3 regions of the Neorhizobium phenanthreniclasticum genome follow, and region 1 is predicted to be linked to each of the others. Evidence: predicted binding sites of a transcription regulator. Region 1 holds the regulator's gene; each other region holds the start of a gene.

Region 1 (3,277 bases):
GGATACCGGCAAGAAATCGCGGGGAAGAGCTGCGACATTTCCAAAAGGGAGGAGAATTTGTCATGACCGGACACATCTACGGCGGCATCGACATCGCCATGAAAGTCCCGCCGCATCAGTATCAGGAGACGCTCGCTTTCTACCGAGACGTCGTCAGGCTCAAGGAGATTACCGACAAGGCGCCGGCCATAGGCTTCGAACTCGGTCCAAACAAATTATGGATCGACGAGGCGCCGATGCTGAGCCAGGCAGAGATCTGGCTGGAGCTTTTCACCGACGATTTCGGTGCCGCAGCGGCTCACCTGGAGAAATCGGGTGTCGTTCGTTGCGATGCGATCGAGCCCCTGCCGGGCGGCTTCAAGGGCGGCTGGGTGACGAATCCTGCCAACATCGTGCACATGGTGCGAGAACCCGCCGCCTGGTGAGACGACAGAAGACCGCACCATGGCAAAAGCGGGCGAGACCGCCCGCCTCCAGAATTGTCAGGCTTTGTTCTCGCCAGCCGGCTCGGCCGCCGAGGCTTCCGGTTTGGGGCCGCCTTTTGCAACGCCGACCATGGCCGGACGCAGGACGCGTTCGCCGATCGTAAAGCCTGCCTGCACCACCTGCACGACCGTGTTGTTCGGTACGGTGGTGTCCGGTATTTCGAACATGGCCTGATGGAAGTGCGGATCGAACTTCTGGCCTTCCGCCTCGATCCTCTTCACGCCATGGCGTTCCAGCGCCGACAACATGGAGCGCTCGGTCATTTCAACGCCTTCCAGAAGCGTCGTCAGCGTGGCATCGGCCCCAGCGCGCATTTCGGTCGGCACGGCATCCAGCGCACGGCGGAGGTTATCCGAAACGGCTAGCATATCGCGGGCGAAGCCCGCGACCGAATAGGACTTGGCGTCCTTCACGTCGCGCTCGGTGCGGCGGCGCAGGTTATCCATCTCGGCGGCAAGCCGCAGGAAGCGGTCACGCAGTTCGGCATTCTCCGCCTTCAGCACGCCCAGGGGATCGGTCGTCTGGCCTGCATCCGGGGCCGGCGCTTCGGCGGCGTTCTGATTGGCCGCGTCCTCAAGAGCAGACGCCACGGCTTCCGTCGTATTTTCGGCGGCAGTTGTGTCAGGTCCGTTCTTCTTGGTTTCGTCGGTCATGACGGTCTCCAGTTATTCTTTGCTTAGATTTCCGGGCTTCGATTTGTGCCCGATATCGAGGTTTAAGATGGAAAAATCAAGGCTTGGCGGAAACTCGGACGCCGGAAGCTTGCCTCTTCAGCGCGACAGCCTTGCGAGAAGCTGGGCGGTGTAGTCCACCATCGGCACAATACGAGAGTAATTGAGCCGCGTCGGACCAATGACGCCGACAGCGCCTATGATATGATCCTCGCCGTCGCGATAGGGCGCCACAATGAGCGAGGAACCGGAAAGCGAAAAGAGCTTGTTCTCCGAGCCGATGAAGATACGCACACCCGGCCCTCTCTCGGCGAGTTCAAGAATTTCGATCAGACTGTCCTTCTTTTCGAGATCGTCGAAAAGAAGGCGCAAACGATCCAGATCGGCTGAATCGTCGAGGCCCTGAAGAAGGTTGGCGCGGCCGCGAACAATAAGCTGGCTCGGCTTGCCCTCCTCATTGTCCCCCGACCAGACGGCCAGCCCTCGCTCGACGAGCTCCTGCGAGAGAGTATAAAGCTCTCCCTGCACCTGGTCTTTCAGCCTCGTAAGCTCGTTGCGCAGCTCCGGCAGCGTCTGACCGGTCAGATGCGCATTCAGGAAATTCGCCGCTTCCGTGAGCTGTGACGAAGTCACGCCGGCGGGCAGCTCGATGATGCGGTTCTCCACCTGATTGTGATCGCCGACCAGCACGGCAAGCGCCTTGGTGGGCTCCAGCCGGATGAATTCCACATGCTTGAGGACAGGGTCGCTCTTCGTGGTGATGACGAGACCGGCGCCGCGCGACATGCCGGACAGCATGAGGCTTGCTTCCGCCATCAGGCTCTCCATCGGCTGGTCGCGGTCACCCGGCCGGATCTGCCGTTCGATCGTGGCGCGTTCCTCATCAGAAAGATTGCCGACCTGCATGAAGGCATCGACGAAGAACCGAAGGCCCGATTGGGTCGGCAGCCGGCCGGCGCTGACATGCGGCGAATAGATCAGGCCGAGTTCTTCGAGGTCGCTCATCACGTTGCGCACGGATGCCGGCGACAGCGACATCGGCAGGAGCCGCGACAGATTGCGGGAACCAAGCGGCTCACCGGTTTCGAGATAGCTTTCGACAACGCGACGGAAGATTTCCCGCGAGCGATCGTCGAGCACAGAGCCGCTGTCCCTACCCGTCGGTCTCGAAAACCCCATTTATTCCTTCACCGTGCCGTTGATCTGCTATGAAAATATAGTCATTCCTCCGGCTATCGCAAAAGGGAAAATCGGATGACCCATTTCCCTCGCATGACAGACGACAAACGCCCTTTTCCTGCAGGATCGCCGCCCGAATATCAAGATTCGCAATTCCAGACGGAAAACCGCTTCGCACTTTTCCTGGAATTGGCTGGAATTTTCAGATTTCGCAATTCCGGACGGAAAACCGCTTCGCACTTTTCCTGGAATTGCTTTAGAAGGCTGAAACCGAAATCCAGGGAGTGGCGAATGCGGCCTTCAGGCAGACAGATAAACCAGATGCGCAAGGTTTCGTTCGAGCGCAATTTCTCCAAGCATGCGGAAGGCTCCTGCCTCGTCAAATTTGGCGACACACATGTGCTCTGCACTGCGAGCCTTGAAGAAAAGACGCCGCCATGGCTGCGCAATTCCGGCAAGGGCTGGGTGACCGCCGAATACGGCATGCTGCCGCGCGCCACGGGCGAGCGCATGAAGCGCGAGGCCGCCGCCGGCAAACAGGGCGGGCGCACCCAGGAAATCCAGCGTCTCATCGGCCGGTCGCTCCGCGCCGTCATCAACCTCGAGGCGCTCGGCGAGAAGCAGGTCACGATCGACTGCGACGTCATCCAGGCGGACGGCGGCACGCGCACCGCCTCGATCACCGGCGGCTGGGTGGCGCTTTACGACTGCCTCAAATGGATGGAAACCCGTTCGATGATCAAGGTCGACAAGGTGCTGAAGGACCATGTCGCGGCGATCTCCTGCGGCATCTTTGCCAGCCAGCCCGTGATCGATCTCGATTATCTCGAAGATTCCGCAGCCGAAACCGACGCCAATTTCGTCATGACCGGCGCAGGCGGCATCGTCGAAGTCCAGGGGACGGCTGAAGGCGCTCCTTTCAGCCAGGAAGAATTCCTGCA
Region 2 (3,277 bases), 440 kb from region 1:
CCGCCTTCCCTGCCCTTGCCGAAATGGAAATCGAAGCCGGTGACGACGGCGCCGGCATGCAGCCAGTCGACCAGGATCGTCCGGATGAATTCTTCCGCCGAGCGCGTCGCGAATTCCCTGGTAAAGGGATATTCGATCACCGACTGGAAGCCCATGGCCTCCAGCAATCGCGCCTTCAGCGGCGCGGGCGTCAGCCGGAAGACGGGTTCCTCCGGCCGGAACACGGTGCGTGGATGCGGCTCGAAGGTCAGCACCAGCGCGGGTGTGCCGCGCTCTTCGGCAAGCGACAACGCGCGCTCGAGAACGCTGCGATGGCCGCGATGCACACCGTCGAAATTGCCGATGGCGATGACGCCGCCCTTCAACGCCTCGGGCAGCGGTTCTTTCTTTTCGTTGCGGTGGAATACGGTCATCGAAGCGATTTCCGGTTCAGGCAAGCCTCTGCATCCAGTATTTCGGCGCGGCGTTTTCCGATTTCAGCCAGGCATTGAGGATCGCTTCGTCGGTCCGGCCATTGACGGTATATTCCGCCACATGGATACCCCCGCTGATATAGAGCAGATCGAGCCCGTATGCGAGCGCACCGCGCACGTCGGTAGGCATACCGTCGCCGACCGCCAGCACACGGTCCATCGGGAAATCGCCGCGCACTTCGCGAGCGGCGGCAAGCGTCGCCTCGTAGATCGGCCGGTGCGGTTTGCCGGCGATGCGCGTCTTGCCGCCGAGTTGTTCGTAATAGGCGGCGACGGCACCGGCACAGGGGATGATGCGGTGGCCGCGCTCGACCACGAGGTCGGGGTTGGCGCAGATGAACGGCACGTCGCGCTTGACGAAGGCGGTCAGGAGGCCGGTGTAGTCCTCCGGCACTTCCTTCTCGTCGTCGAAGAAACCGGTGCAGACGATGCAATCCGCGTCCTCTGCCGAAACGGCCTCGACGTCGAGCCCGTCAAACAGCGGCATGTCGCGTTCGGGGCCGAGCAGGAAGACCTTTTTCGGCCCTTCGGCAATCAGATGGCGCGTCACGTCGCCGGAGGTGACGATACGGTCATAGGTCCCGTCCGGCACGCCGAGCGCGCGCATCTGCTGGATGACGCCCGGCGCCGGACGCGGCGAATTGGTGATCAACACGACTGTCGCGCCGGCCTCCCGCGCCTCGGCAAGCGCCTTGCAGGAGTGCTGGAAGGCATCGACGCCATTGTGCACGACGCCCCAGACGTCGGAAAGAACGACGTCGTAGCCGCCGATCACTTCGCTCAAACTGCCGATGCGCTTTGCCATATGTCCGTCCTGTCACTCCAAGTCCCCGGTGACATGGCAAACCGCCGAAAAGATTACAAGCAAAAAGCTCCCGTTGCGCCGCGACGACACGCTGGTGTCATTTTTGCGCCGCACCATGGCCCGGCTTATCCATTAAGCTTGTTTTCAACCGGCAGGCGGGACCGCCTTTAAAATTTCAGCTTCGTCCTTGACTCAATCGCCGGCCCCACTTATCTCGACCCTCGTTAGCACTCCCGCAAGGTGAGTGCCAACAGCCAAGCGATACGGATCTTGCGATCCGTCAATGTCATTTGATCGAGGGATTAGACAATGGCAAGCACCAATTTCCGCCCCCTGCACGATCGCGTCGTCGTTCGCCGCGTCGAGTCTGAAGAAAAGACCAGAGGCGGCATCATCATTCCGGACACCGCCAAGGAAAAGCCCGCTGAAGGCGAAATCGTCGCCGTCGGCCCCGGCGCCCGCGACGAGTCCGGCAAGATCGCCGCGCTCGACGTCAAGGTCGGCGACCGCGTTCTCTTCGGCAAGTGGTCCGGCACGGAAGTCAAGATCAACGGCGAAGACCTTCTGATCATGAAGGAAACCGACATCATGGGCATCATCGGCTGATTTCGGCCGGTCGTGTTTTCCGAAATTCTCTGACACCCGTTTCAGGAGTTCTCAAAAATGGCAGCTAAAGAAGTCAAATTCGGCCGCACCGCGCGTGAAAAGATGCTGCGTGGCGTCGACATTCTCGCTGACGCAGTGAAGGTCACGCTCGGCCCGAAAGGCCGCAACGTCGTGATCGACAAGTCCTTCGGCGCGCCGCGCATCACCAAGGACGGCGTTTCCGTCGCCAAGGAAATCGAACTGGAAGACAAGTTCGAGAACATGGGCGCCCAGATGGTCCGCGAAGTCGCTTCGAAGACCAACGACATCGCCGGTGACGGCACCACGACCGCAACCGTTCTTGCCCAGGCCATCGTTCGCGAAGGCGCCAAGGCCGTTGCAGCCGGCATGAACCCGATGGACCTGAAGCGCGGCATCGACCTCGCCGTCAAGGCCGTCGTCGCTGATCTCCAGGCCAAGGCCAAGAAGATCAACACTTCGGAAGAAGTCGCCCAGGTCGGCACGATCTCCGCCAACGGCGAGCGCCAGATCGGCCTCGACATTGCCGAAGCCATGCAGAAGGTCGGCAACGAAGGCGTCATCACGGTTGAAGAAGCCAAGACCGCCGAGACCGAACTCGAAGTCGTCGAAGGCATGCAGTTCGACCGCGGCTATCTCTCGCCCTACTTCGTCACCAACCCGGAAAAGATGGTTGCTGACCTGGAAGATGCCTTCATCCTCCTGCACGAGAAGAAGCTCTCCAACCTCCAGGCGATGCTCCCGGTTCTCGAAGCCGTCGTCCAGACCGGCAAGCCGCTCCTCATCATCGCTGAAGACGTCGAAGGCGAAGCGCTCGCAACGCTCGTCGTCAACAAGCTGCGTGGCGGCCTCAAGATCGCTGCCGTCAAGGCTCCGGGCTTCGGCGATCGCCGCAAGGCCATGCTGGAAGACATCGCCATCCTGACCGGCGGCACTGTCATCTCCGAAGACCTCGGCATCAAGCTCGAAAACGTCACCATCGACATGCTCGGCCGTGCCAAGAAGGTTTCGATCTCCAAGGAAAACACCACGATCGTCGACGGTGCGGGCCAGAAGGCCGACATCGAAGGCCGCGTCGGCCAGATCAAGGCCCAGATCGAGGAAACCACCTCCGACTACGACCGCGAGAAGCTGCAGGAACGCCTTGCCAAGCTCGCTGGCGGCGTTGCCGTCATCCGCGTCGGCGGTTCGACGGAAGTCGAAGTGAAGGAAAAGAAGGACCGCATCGACGACGCGCTCAACGCGACCCGTGCGGCCGTTCAGGAAGGCATCGTACCGGGCGGCGGCGTCGCTCTGCTGCGTGCTTCCGCTCAGCTTAAGGTCAAGGGCGAAAACGCCGACCAGGAAGCCGGTGTCAACATCGTTCGCCGCGCCC
Region 3 (3,277 bases), on a different contig from region 1:
GACGACCTTGGCCGGGTCGATGACGCCCTGGGCATAAAGATCGCCATACTCGCCGCTCTGTGCGTTCCAGCCGTAGGAGAACTCGGTCTTCTCGCGCAGCTTGCCGACGATCACCGAACCTTCAGCGCCGGCGTTTTCGGCGATCTGGCGCACGGGAGCTTCGATCGCCCGGCGGACGATCTCGACGCCGACCTTCTGGTCCTGGTTGGCGGTGGCGAGATTGTCGAGAGCCTTGACGGCCCGCAGCAGCGCAACGCCACCGCCCGGCAGGACGCCTTCTTCCACCGCCGCGCGGGTGGCATGAAGGGCATCATCGACGCGGTCCTTCTTTTCCTTGACTTCGACTTCGGTCGAGCCGCCGACGCGGATCACGGCAACGCCGCCGGCAAGCTTGGCAAGGCGTTCCTGCAGCTTTTCGCGGTCGTAGTCGGAAGTGGTTTCCTCGATCTGCGCGCGGATTTGCGCTACGCGACCGTTGATTTCCGTTTTCGAGCCGACGCCGTCGATGATGGTCGTGTTTTCCTTCTCGATTGCCACCTTCTTGGCACGGCCCAGCATGTTCAGTGTGACATTTTCAAGCTTGATGCCGAGGTCTTCGGAAATGACAGTGCCGCCCGTCAGGATGGCGATGTCTTCCAGCATGGCCTTGCGGCGGTCGCCGAAGCCCGGAGCCTTGACGGCGGCAATCTTGAGGCCGCCGCGCAGCTTGTTGACGACAAGCGTAGCAAGGGCTTCGCCTTCGACGTCCTCGGCGATGATGAGCAGCGGCTTGCCGGACTGGACGACGGCTTCGAGAACCGGGAGCATCGCCTGCAGGTTCGAGAGCTTCTTCTCGTGGATCAGGATATAGGGATCTTCCAGCTCGACCCGCATCTTGTCCTGGTTGGTGACGAAATACGGGCTGAGATAGCCGCGGTCGAACTGCATGCCTTCGACGACTTCGAGTTCGGTTTCGGCGGTCTTTGCTTCCTCGACGGTGATGACGCCTTCGTTGCCGACCTTCTCCATGGCTTCGGCGAGATAGCGGCCGATCTCGGAATCGCCATTGGCCGAGATGGTGCCGACCTGGGCGATTTCGGAATTGCTGGTGATCTTCCGGGCGTTGTTCTTCAGTTCCTTGACGACGGCATCGACGGCAAGATCAATGCCGCGCTTCAGGTCCATCGGGTTCATGCCGGAGGCAACCGCTTTCGCGCCTTCCTTGACGATCGCCTGGGCCAGAACGGTGGCGGTCGTCGTACCGTCGCCGGCAAGGTCGTTGGTCTTCGATGCCACTTCGCGCAGCATCTGGGCGCCCATGTTTTCGAACTTGTCTTCCAGCTCGATTTCCTTGGCGACCGATACGCCATCCTTGGTGATGCGCGGCGCGCCGAAGGACTTGTCGATCACGACGTTGCGGCCCTTCGGGCCGAGGGTGACCTTCACCGCATTGGCGAGCACATCGACCCCACGCAGCATGCGCTCACGGGCATCGGTGTGAAACTTGACTTCTTTCGCAGCCATTTCTTTAACTCCTCAATAGGCAGCTATCTGACTGATGGTCGTGGATGAATGGTTCAGGCGGCCTTTTTCTGCTCGGCCTGGGCTTCGACAATGCCCATGACGTCGCTTTCCTTCATAATCAGCAGATCTTCGCCGTTGATCTTGATCTCGGTGCCGGACCATTTGCCGAACAGGATGCGATCGCCGACCTTGACGTCCAGCGCCTGGATCTGGCCGGCCTCATTGCGGGCACCGGGACCCACGGCGATGACCTCGCCTTCCTGCGGCTTCTCCTTGGCGGTGTCGGGGATGATGATGCCGCCTTTGGTCTTTTCTTCGGATTCGACCCGGCGGACGAGAATGCGATCATGAAGCGGTCGGAACGACATGTTTTCCTCCAATGGACAAACAATGATGACGTTGTTCCCCCTGGCCGGACCGGATGACCAGTCCGGGCGGGTGCAAAACCTCTCTTCGAGCTTTTTGCGCGAAATGATCTGGTTTTGAGATTTTTCGATTTCAAGAGGGCGAAACGAAAAAATTAGCACTCACGATCTCATGCTGCTAACATGCTGGAAAGGAACAACAAAGTGGCGTCCAGCGTTGGAAAATCCGTTGATGGCCGCGAAATTTTGCGCCACCTTCAGAGTGTCATGAAACGGAGATGAAGCATGCGATTTTCATCGGATCTGGAACGTCAGCTCAACGGCTACGGTCTTACCACCGCTCACATCCTCTACCGCATTCCTGATTTCGAATCCGTGCTGCAGACCTATGTTTGGCAGGACTACGATCTGGCTCCCGATTTTCCCGAAATGCACAAGTTCCTGGACTTTTGGCAGGAGAGTCTCGATGGCCCTTTGCATTCCGTCCGTTACACCCATCAGCGTCTGATCGGGCCAAACGAATGGCGCCGTGTCGAAGGCGAGTTCAAGCTCCATTGAGGTCTTGAATCCGGATTTTTCCTTCCCTAGCTCTTTCGCGGCCGAGGCTTGATGAGCTCGGTCGCTATCGCACGTCTATTCGGAGTGAGATCGGGAATGGAAGAGAAAATCAACATTGGCAATGACCTCAGCATTGAGGAACGGGAAGAGGTATTTGTAGACGTTGCCCGGGTCCTCGAGCGCACAGCGCGTGAAGCTTTTGTCGAAGGTAACAAGCATTTTGCCGCGCTTTCCGCCAATATGGCGCAGGCGCTTCGCATCAATGCTGACGAGTTGGCGCGCGACGATGCGCAAAATGCAGAGCGTGTGCTGCAGCAAGCCACAGCGATGATCGCGCAGTTCAAGACAGTTCATCCTTACCCGCTGGTGAGCATGGCTGTGCACTGATCAGGCCGCGTGTTTCATCTCCTTCGCCAGCCGCTTGATCGCCTGTTCTAGCGACCGTTGACCATCGTGATAGTCCTGCCATGCGCTTGTCTTCGCCAGTAGTACCGGCACGGTGCGGATGGTGAAACGCTTTGGGTCGAGATCGGACTTCACCTGCGCCCAGGTCAGCGGCATGGACACGGTCGCGCCTGGTCTGGCGCGCGGCGACAGCGGCGCCACTGCCGTTGCCATGCGGTCATTGCGCAAGTAGTCGAGGAAGATGCGCCCGTTCCTGAGGCTCTTCGTCATCTTGATGAGATAAAGGTCCGGGTTCTCGCGCGCCATCTGCTGGCAGACATCGTGGGCGAAACCCTTCGCCTCGGGCCAGGCGAGCGGCTTGCGCCTGTTGACGGCGAGCGGCGTCACCACATGCAGCCCCTTGCCGCCGGTCGTCTTGCAGAAACTGATAAGGCCGAGTTCGTCCA

What was found. Region 1 encodes HrcA, which represses chaperone genes, less so after heat shock. Its sites were predicted from a motif close to GTTAGCACTCNCNNNNNGNGAGTGCTAAC; they were not measured.
Region 2: a site for HrcA is predicted at 1,502-1,530, ahead of groES (co-chaperone GroES). Genes of this name have one in related genera too.
Region 3: a site for HrcA is predicted at 2,023-2,051, ahead of groES (co-chaperone GroES). Genes of this name have one in related genera too.

What each region holds. Positions count from the first base shown of each region.
Region 1 covers NZ_JBEAAL010000001.1:703,838-707,114, forward strand. The annotation lists gene ABK249_RS03470 (VOC family protein) at 63-425, shown strand; gene grpE (nucleotide exchange factor GrpE) at 483-1,139, opposite strand; gene hrcA (heat-inducible transcriptional repressor HrcA) at 1,257-2,336, opposite strand; gene rph (ribonuclease PH) at 2,628-3,277, shown strand, end outside.
Region 2 covers NZ_JBEAAL010000001.1:259,320-262,596, forward strand. The annotation lists gene ABK249_RS01260 (bifunctional riboflavin kinase/FAD synthetase) at 1-413, opposite strand, end outside; gene ABK249_RS01265 (TIGR01459 family HAD-type hydrolase) at 430-1,278, opposite strand; gene groES (co-chaperone GroES) at 1,588-1,884, shown strand; gene groL (chaperonin GroEL) at 1,942-3,277, shown strand, end outside.
Region 3 covers NZ_JBEAAL010000036.1:29,258-32,534, forward strand. The annotation lists gene groL (chaperonin GroEL) at 1-1,503, opposite strand, end outside; gene groES (co-chaperone GroES) at 1,557-1,871, opposite strand; gene ABK249_RS29985 (usg protein) at 2,154-2,426, shown strand; gene ABK249_RS29990 (hypothetical protein) at 2,523-2,813, shown strand; gene ligD (DNA ligase D) at 2,814-3,277, opposite strand, start outside.